Regions from separate parts of the Mycolicibacterium baixiangningiae genome, predicted to be linked through region 1. Evidence: riboswitches for the same ligand, from Rfam matches in the RefSeq annotation. Region 1 holds a riboswitch; the other holds the start of a gene.
The links. Region 1 has a riboswitch for thiamine pyrophosphate ahead of thiO (glycine oxidase ThiO). Riboswitches for the same ligand answer to the same signal wherever they lie in the genome.
Positions count from the first base shown of each region.

Region 2: another riboswitch for thiamine pyrophosphate. It lies ahead of I7X18_RS27955 (ECF transporter S component); the one in region 1 lies ahead of thiO (glycine oxidase ThiO).

Region 1 is NZ_CP066218.1:691,794-695,195, forward strand. Features, by position in the region: gene glnX (protein kinase G-activating protein GlnX) at 1-303, opposite strand, end outside; gene I7X18_RS03210 (NUDIX hydrolase) at 436-942, shown strand; gene thiE (thiamine phosphate synthase) at 926-1,597, opposite strand; TPP riboswitch at 1,632-1,747, shown strand; gene thiO (glycine oxidase ThiO) at 1,738-2,754, shown strand; gene thiS (sulfur carrier protein ThiS) at 2,751-2,948, shown strand; gene thiG (thiazole synthase) at 2,980-3,402, shown strand, end outside.
Region 2 is NZ_CP066218.1:5,881,517-5,884,918, forward strand. Features, by position in the region: gene I7X18_RS27945 (MFS transporter) at 1-712, shown strand, start outside; gene I7X18_RS27950 (nucleoside/nucleotide kinase family protein) at 775-1,335, shown strand; TPP riboswitch at 1,382-1,493, shown strand; gene I7X18_RS27955 (ECF transporter S component) at 1,592-2,236, shown strand; gene I7X18_RS27960 (ABC transporter ATP-binding protein) at 2,233-3,402, shown strand, end outside.

The DNA of each region.
Region 1 (3,402 bases):
GGTGCCGGCGATGAACGCCGTCGCGGCGGCGGCGTCGGCCACCGACAACCGGCTGTAGAGCTCGCCGGCGGCGAACGACAGCGGTTCGGTGTGGTTGAGCACCGTGGTGAGCGCCTGCTGGCGGTCGTTGATCGTCGTCGACGTCGCGAAGGCGCTGGCGATCGCGAGCGCGGCGAGCACGACGCCGATGGTCAGGATGCGGCCGGGCGTGGTCCACAGGAACCACCAGCGGGGGTGGGCGGGCGTGGTCGGTGACCGGGACGCCAGCGGCTCGGTCGATGGGTGCGCCAACTCCACAGTCACGTGCGCGCCGTCCTCATCTTTCCGGCTACTTTCCGACCGTCCGACTCTATAAAAGAATCCTAAGAGGTTCTGTCACGGCGCGCGCCCGATCGGGCGCAGCCGCACAGGATGTTGCGGCTCTATCCTGTACGAATGCGTGGCGACGGTGACGGCTGGGTGTTCTCCGACGGAGGCGGCCGCTTCTGGGGCCGGCATGGCGCGGCCGGTCTGCTGCTGCGTGCCCCGCAGTCCGACGGGTCGGCGGCCGTCCTGTTGCAGCACCGGGCGCCGTGGAGTCATCAGGGCGGAACCTGGGGCCTGCCCGGCGGTGCGCGCGACAGCCACGAGACACCGGAGCAGGCCGCGGTGCGGGAGGCGCACGAAGAGGCCGGGCTCTCAGCCGATCAGGTGACCGTGCGGACCACCGTGGTGACCGCCGAAGTCGCGGGCTCCGGCGGCCCGTCGTGGACCTACACCACCGTGATCGCCGATGCGCCGGCCCTGCTGCACACCGTGCCCAACCGGGAGAGCGCCGAACTGCGCTGGGTCCCCGAGGACGACGTCGTCTCCCTGCCGCTGCATCCCGGATTCGCCGCCAGCTGGGAGCGCCTTCGGACGGTCACCGCGACGATCCCGCTGCTGGTCAACGGCCAGCAGTGAGTGCCGCCCGCAGGCGCGCAGCGGCGGCCTGCGGATCGCCGGCGGCGGTGATCGCGCGCACCACGACGATCCGGCGGGCACCCGCCGCGAGCACTTCCGGCAACCGTGCCTCGTCGATACCGCCGATCGCGAACCACGGCTTGTCGGTGTTCAGCGCGGCCGCCTCCCGGACCAGATCCAGACCCGGCGCCGCCCGCCCCGGCTTCGTCGGCGTGGGCCAGCACGGTCCGACACAGAAGTAGTCGACCTCCTCGGCCACCGCGGCGCGGACCTGATCGCGGTCGTGGGTGGACCGCCCGATCAACGGGCGCGGGCCGATGATGCCGCGGGCCACCGGCAGCGGCAGATCGTCCTGGCCCAGGTGCAGGACGTCGGCGCCCGCGGCCAGCGCGATATCCGCGCGGTCGTTGACGGCCAGCAGCGCGCCGTGGCGGCGCGCGGCATCGCCCAGCACCTCGAGGGCGGCGAGCTCGTCGCGGGCCTCCAGTGGACCGAACCGCTGTTCACCAGGCGAACCCTTGTCGCGCAACTGGATCAGGTCGACGCCGCCGGCAAGCGCGGCATCGGCGAATTCGGCCAGGTCACCGCGCTCGCGTCGGGCGTCGGTGCACAGGTACAGCGCCGCCGAGGCGAGCCGGTCGAGGGGTTCAGGCACAGGGCGACGGTAGCGCCTCGGCGCGGGTAGGGTGGATGGCCGACACGGGAGTCCCAGGGAAGCGGGACTGAGAGTGGGCCCAATGCTCCGGCCCTTACCGTCGGACCTGATCCGGGTCATGCCGGCGAAGGGAGGTGCTCGTGCCAGCGGATAGGACTCTTGCCGTCATCGGCGGCGGCGTCATCGGCCTGTCGGTCGCGCGCCGCGCCGCGCTCGACGGCTGGTCGGTGCGGGTACACCGCAGCCCCGAAAAGGGAGCGTCGTGGGTGGCCGGCGGGATGCTCGCCCCGCACAGCGAGGGCTGGCCGGGAGAACACGAACTGCTGCGCATCGGACTCGACTCGCTGCGGCTGTGGCACGAGGGCTTCCTCGAGGGCCTGCCCGCCGACGTGGTCACCGCACGGGAGTCGCTGGTGGTGGCCGTGGACCGTGCCGACGCCGCCGACCTCAGGACCGTCGGCGAATGGCTCGCCGCGCAGGGCCATCCGGTCACGCTGACGGCATCGGCCCGCGACATCGAACCACTGTTGGCGCAGGGCATCCGGCACGGCTTCGTGGCCGACACCGAATTGGCCGTCGACAACCGTGCCGTCGTCGACGCCCTGGAGGCGCACTGCGCCCGACTCGGGGTGGCGTGGGCCCCGCCGGTCACCGACCTCGCCCTCGTGGACGACGTCGATCTGCGGGTGCTGGCCAACGGCGTCGACGCGCCGGCGTTGTGGCCGGGGCTGCCCATCCGCCCGGTGAAGGGTGAGGTGCTGCGGCTGCGGTGGCGCCGCGGCTGTACGCCCGCCCCGCGCCGGGTGATCCGGGCCAGGGTGCACGGCAGGCAGGTATACCTGGTGCCGCGCGCCGACGGGGTGGTGGTCGGTGCGACGCAGTACGAACACGGCCGCGACACCGCGCCCGCGGTATCCGGTGTGCGCGACCTGCTCGACGACGCGTGCACGGTCATGCCGGCACTGGGCGAGTACGAGTTCGCCGAATGTGCGGCGGGGCTGCGGCCCATGACGCCCGACGGGCTGCCGCTGGTCGAGCGACTCGACGAGCGCACACTGGTGGCCGCGGGGCATGGGCGCAACGGTTTCCTGCTCGCGCCGTGGACTGCCGAACGGATCGCCGCCGAACTGCAGACGACAGTGGGAGCCAGGACATGAATGTGACGGTCAACAACGAGGACGTCCAGCTCGACGAGCAGACCACCGTTGCGCAGCTGGTGGCCCGAATGGGGTTCCCGGACAGGGGGATTGCGGTGGCGGTGGACTGGTCGGTGCTGCCGAGGGGCGAGTGGGAGACACCGCTGCGCGACGGCGCCCGCGTCGAAGTCGTGACGGCGGTGCAGGGTGGCTAGCCTCGGGGGCAGGAGCGAAGCGACCGGGGGGATGGGCACTAGCCAGAAACTCACGATCGCCGGCCGCGAATTCGGATCCCGCCTCATCCTCGGCACCGGCGGGGCGGCCAATCTCGCGGTGCTCGAACAGGCGCTGATGGCGTCGGGCACCGAACTGACCACGGTCGCGATGCGCCGGGTCGACGCCGAAACCGGCACCGGCGTGCTGGAGTTGCTCAGCCGGCTCGGGATCAGCCCGCTGCCCAACACCGCCGGCTGTCGCGGTGCTGCCGAGGCAGTGCTCACCGCACAACTCGGCCGCGAGGCGCTCGGCACCGACTGGGTGAAGCTCGAGGTCATCGCCGACGAACGCACACTGCTGCCCGATGCGATCGAACTCGTCCGTGCCGCTGAACAACTCGTCGACGACGGGTTCACCGTGCTGCCCTACACCAACGACGATCCGGTGCTGGCG
Region 2 (3,402 bases), 990 kb from region 1:
GGCCAAGATGGAGTCGGAACTGGAGAAGCGCAAGGCGCCCGCCGTGGTGCTGTTCCGCAACTACAAGAAGCCGTTGCTGATCGCGATCTTCGGCCGCTTCGCCGAAGCCGGAAACTACTACCTCTTCACCACTTTCGTGCTGTCGTACGTGACGACCACTCTCGACGCGCCACGGTCCTACGGTCTGATCGCGTCCATGGTCGGCGCCACGGCGAACATCATCATGATCCCGGTGTTCGGCCGGCTCTCCGACCGCATCGGCCGGGTGAAGACCTTCCTCATCGGCGGTGCGTTCATCGTCGTCACGGCGTGGCCCATCTTCGCGCTGGTGCACACCGGTCAGCTGTGGGGCATCATCGCCGGCGTCACGATCTTCCTCGCCCTGGGACATGCGATGGTCTACGCACCGCTGCCCGCCCTGTATTGCGAGTTGTTCCCCACGGCGGTGCGCTATTCCGGGATCTCGATCGGCTACCAGATGGCGTCGATCCTGCTGGCCAGTTTCACCCCGGCGCTGGCCAGCGCCATGGTCCTGTGGGCAGACGGCGGTCTCTGGATGGTCATCGTATTCGCGATCCTCACCACCGTCGTCGCGATGATCGCCATTTCGTTCGCCCGCGACCGCAGGCATCTCGAACTCGACGAGATCGACGCCGAATTGGACGGCATCGCCGAGGATCACGCGCAGAACCGGTCGCCGTCGCACGGCTGAACCCGAACCGGGATCGACGGCGAATCGGCGCTGCTACGTTCGACGTCGACATGGAGACCGGCGTGCCACTAGAGAGCGTCGTCCGCCGCTTGACCGCCGCCGGCGCCACCACCGTTTTGATCGACGGGCGGTCCGGGTCGGGCAAGTCGACCCTCGCTGACCAGTTGTGCGCGCGATGGGAATCCAGCGTGGTGGTTCGCCTCGACGACATCTACCCCGGGTGGGACGGACTGGCCTGGGCCATCGACCACATTTACCGGGAACTGCTACATCCGCGCGCCGACGGCCGCCGGGGATGCTGGCGGCGCTGGGACTGGGCCACCGGTACCGCCGACGACTGGAACAGCGTCGAACCCGGCCGGCGGCTGATCGTCGAGGGGGTCGGCGCGTTGTCCCGCGCCAGCAGCGCGGTGGCCGATCTCGGTATCTGGGTCGACGCCCCCGACGACGTCCGCAAGCAGCGGGCGTTGCAGCGTGACGGCGACTCCTTCCGTCCGCACTGGGAGCGGTGGGCACGACAGGAGGACACGTACATCGCCGGTCACGCACCGCGTTCGGCAGCCGACATCCTGGTGACCGAGACCGCGTCCGGGCTGATCTGGACCGAGACAAACACGCGATAGCGCCTGCCCCGGTGTAGCGGCGGCGCACTCCCTGCGCTAGCTTGAGGCGGAACCACACGGGAGCGCACACCGAGTGCGCTGAGAGGACGGCTGACGCGCCGTCGACCGTACGAACCTGACCGGGTAATGCCGGCGTAGGGAGATGCGTATGAAGACCGTCATCGACACATCACTGATATAGCAGCGCCTCGGGCAGCACCGCGCCCGTAGCCAATGCCGCTGTGTACCAGCACATTTCGAACTTCAAGGAGGCCTCATGGGCCGGCAACACATCACGGACCCCGCAGCACCTGATCACACCACCACGACCAACGCCCCGGGGCGGTGGCGGGTGGTCGACATCGTCGTCGCGAGCGTGCTCGCAGTGGCGGCGGGCCTGGTCTTCGTCTTCTGGAACATCGCATCAAACCCGATCACCGCCCCGCTGGAGGCGGTGGTCCCAGGCCTTCAGGCGCTGGCCGGTGGTGGGTGGCTGTTCGCCGGCGTGCTCGTGGCGCTGGTGATCCGCAAACCCGGTGCAGCCCTATTCGGTGAGATGGTCGCCGCGACCGTGTCGGCGCTCGTCGGCAACCAGTGGGGAGTCCTGACCATCGAATTCGGGCTCGTGCAGGGTCTGGGCGCCGAACTGATCTTCGCGCTGTTCCTCTACCGCCGCTGGAATCTGCCGGTGGCGATCGCCGCCGGGGCGTTCGCGGGTCTGGCGATGGGCGTCAACGAAGTCATCCTCTGGTATCCCGACGCGACGACGGCCTTCAAGGCCATCTACACGGCCTCAGGCGTCGTGTCCGGCGCCGTGATCGCGGGCGTCGGTTCCTGGTTCATGGTCAAGGGCCTGGCGAAGACCGGGGCGCTCAGCCGGTTCGCGTCGGGCAGGGTGATGCTCAGCCGCAAACCCGAATGACCCCGGCCGCGCAACCGGCCCGCGGGGCAGGGGTGACGGCCGAGAGTTGGGGCTGGCAGCACGCCGGTCAGCGCGGCTGGGCCGTCCGCGACCTGGACCTGTCCATCGAACCCGGACAACGGGTGTTGCTACTCGGACCGTCGGGGTCGGGGAAGTCCACGATCCTGCACGGACTCGCCGGGCTCCTCGGCGGTGCAGAAGACGGCCGGGAGGCGGGGCGTCTGCTCGTCGACGGTGCGCGACCGGCCGAGCGACGCTCCCGGATCGGGATGGTGCTGCAGGACCCCGACTCACAGGTGATCCTCTCCCGCGTCGGCGACGACGTCGCCTTCGGCATGGAGAACTTCCGCGTTCCGCGCGCTGCGATATGGCCGCGCGTTCACGACGCGCTGCGCGCAGTGGGGCTGAGCCTGCCGCTCACCCAGGACACCGCGCACCTGTCCGGTGGGCAGAAGCAACGTCTCGCGCTGGCCGGTGTCCTGGCGATGCATCCGGGGCTGATCCTGCTCGACGAGCCCACCGCCAACCTCGATCCGGCCGGTGTCGTCGAGGTTCGGGATGCCGTCGCCGCCGCCGCCGACCTGACCGGCGCCACCCTCGTCATCGTCGAACACCGCACGAAGGTGTGGCTGCCCGTCGTCGACCGGGTCGTCGTGGTGGGCGAAGACGGCGACATCATCGCCGACGGAACCCCGGAGCAGACGGTGCAGCGGGAGAGCGCGCACCTGGTCCGTTCCGGCATCTGGGTTCCGGATGCACCTGCGCCCACAGTCCATCGCCATCCGCCCGCGCACGCCGAACCGTTGCTGGCCGCCGCCAAGCTGTCGGTGGGTCACCGCACGGGACCGGCCCTGCAGAGCGGGCTCGACCTCGAATTCCGCCGGGGCCGCATCACGACGGTCAGCGGACCGAACGGTTCAGGTAAATCGACCCTCGCCCTGACGCTGGGCGGACTGCTGCCACCGCGCGACGGCACCCTCGAGGCCGTGGGCGCCTTCGCGCCGTCACCGAAGAATCGGCAACCCGTCCGGTGGCGCTCCAAGGAACTCCTCACCCGGATCACCAGCGTGTTCCAAGACCCCGAACACCAGTTCCTCACCGCGACGGTGCGTGACGAAATCCTGCTCGGGCCCAGGGCGCTCAAACGGGGCACGGCCGAGACAGCC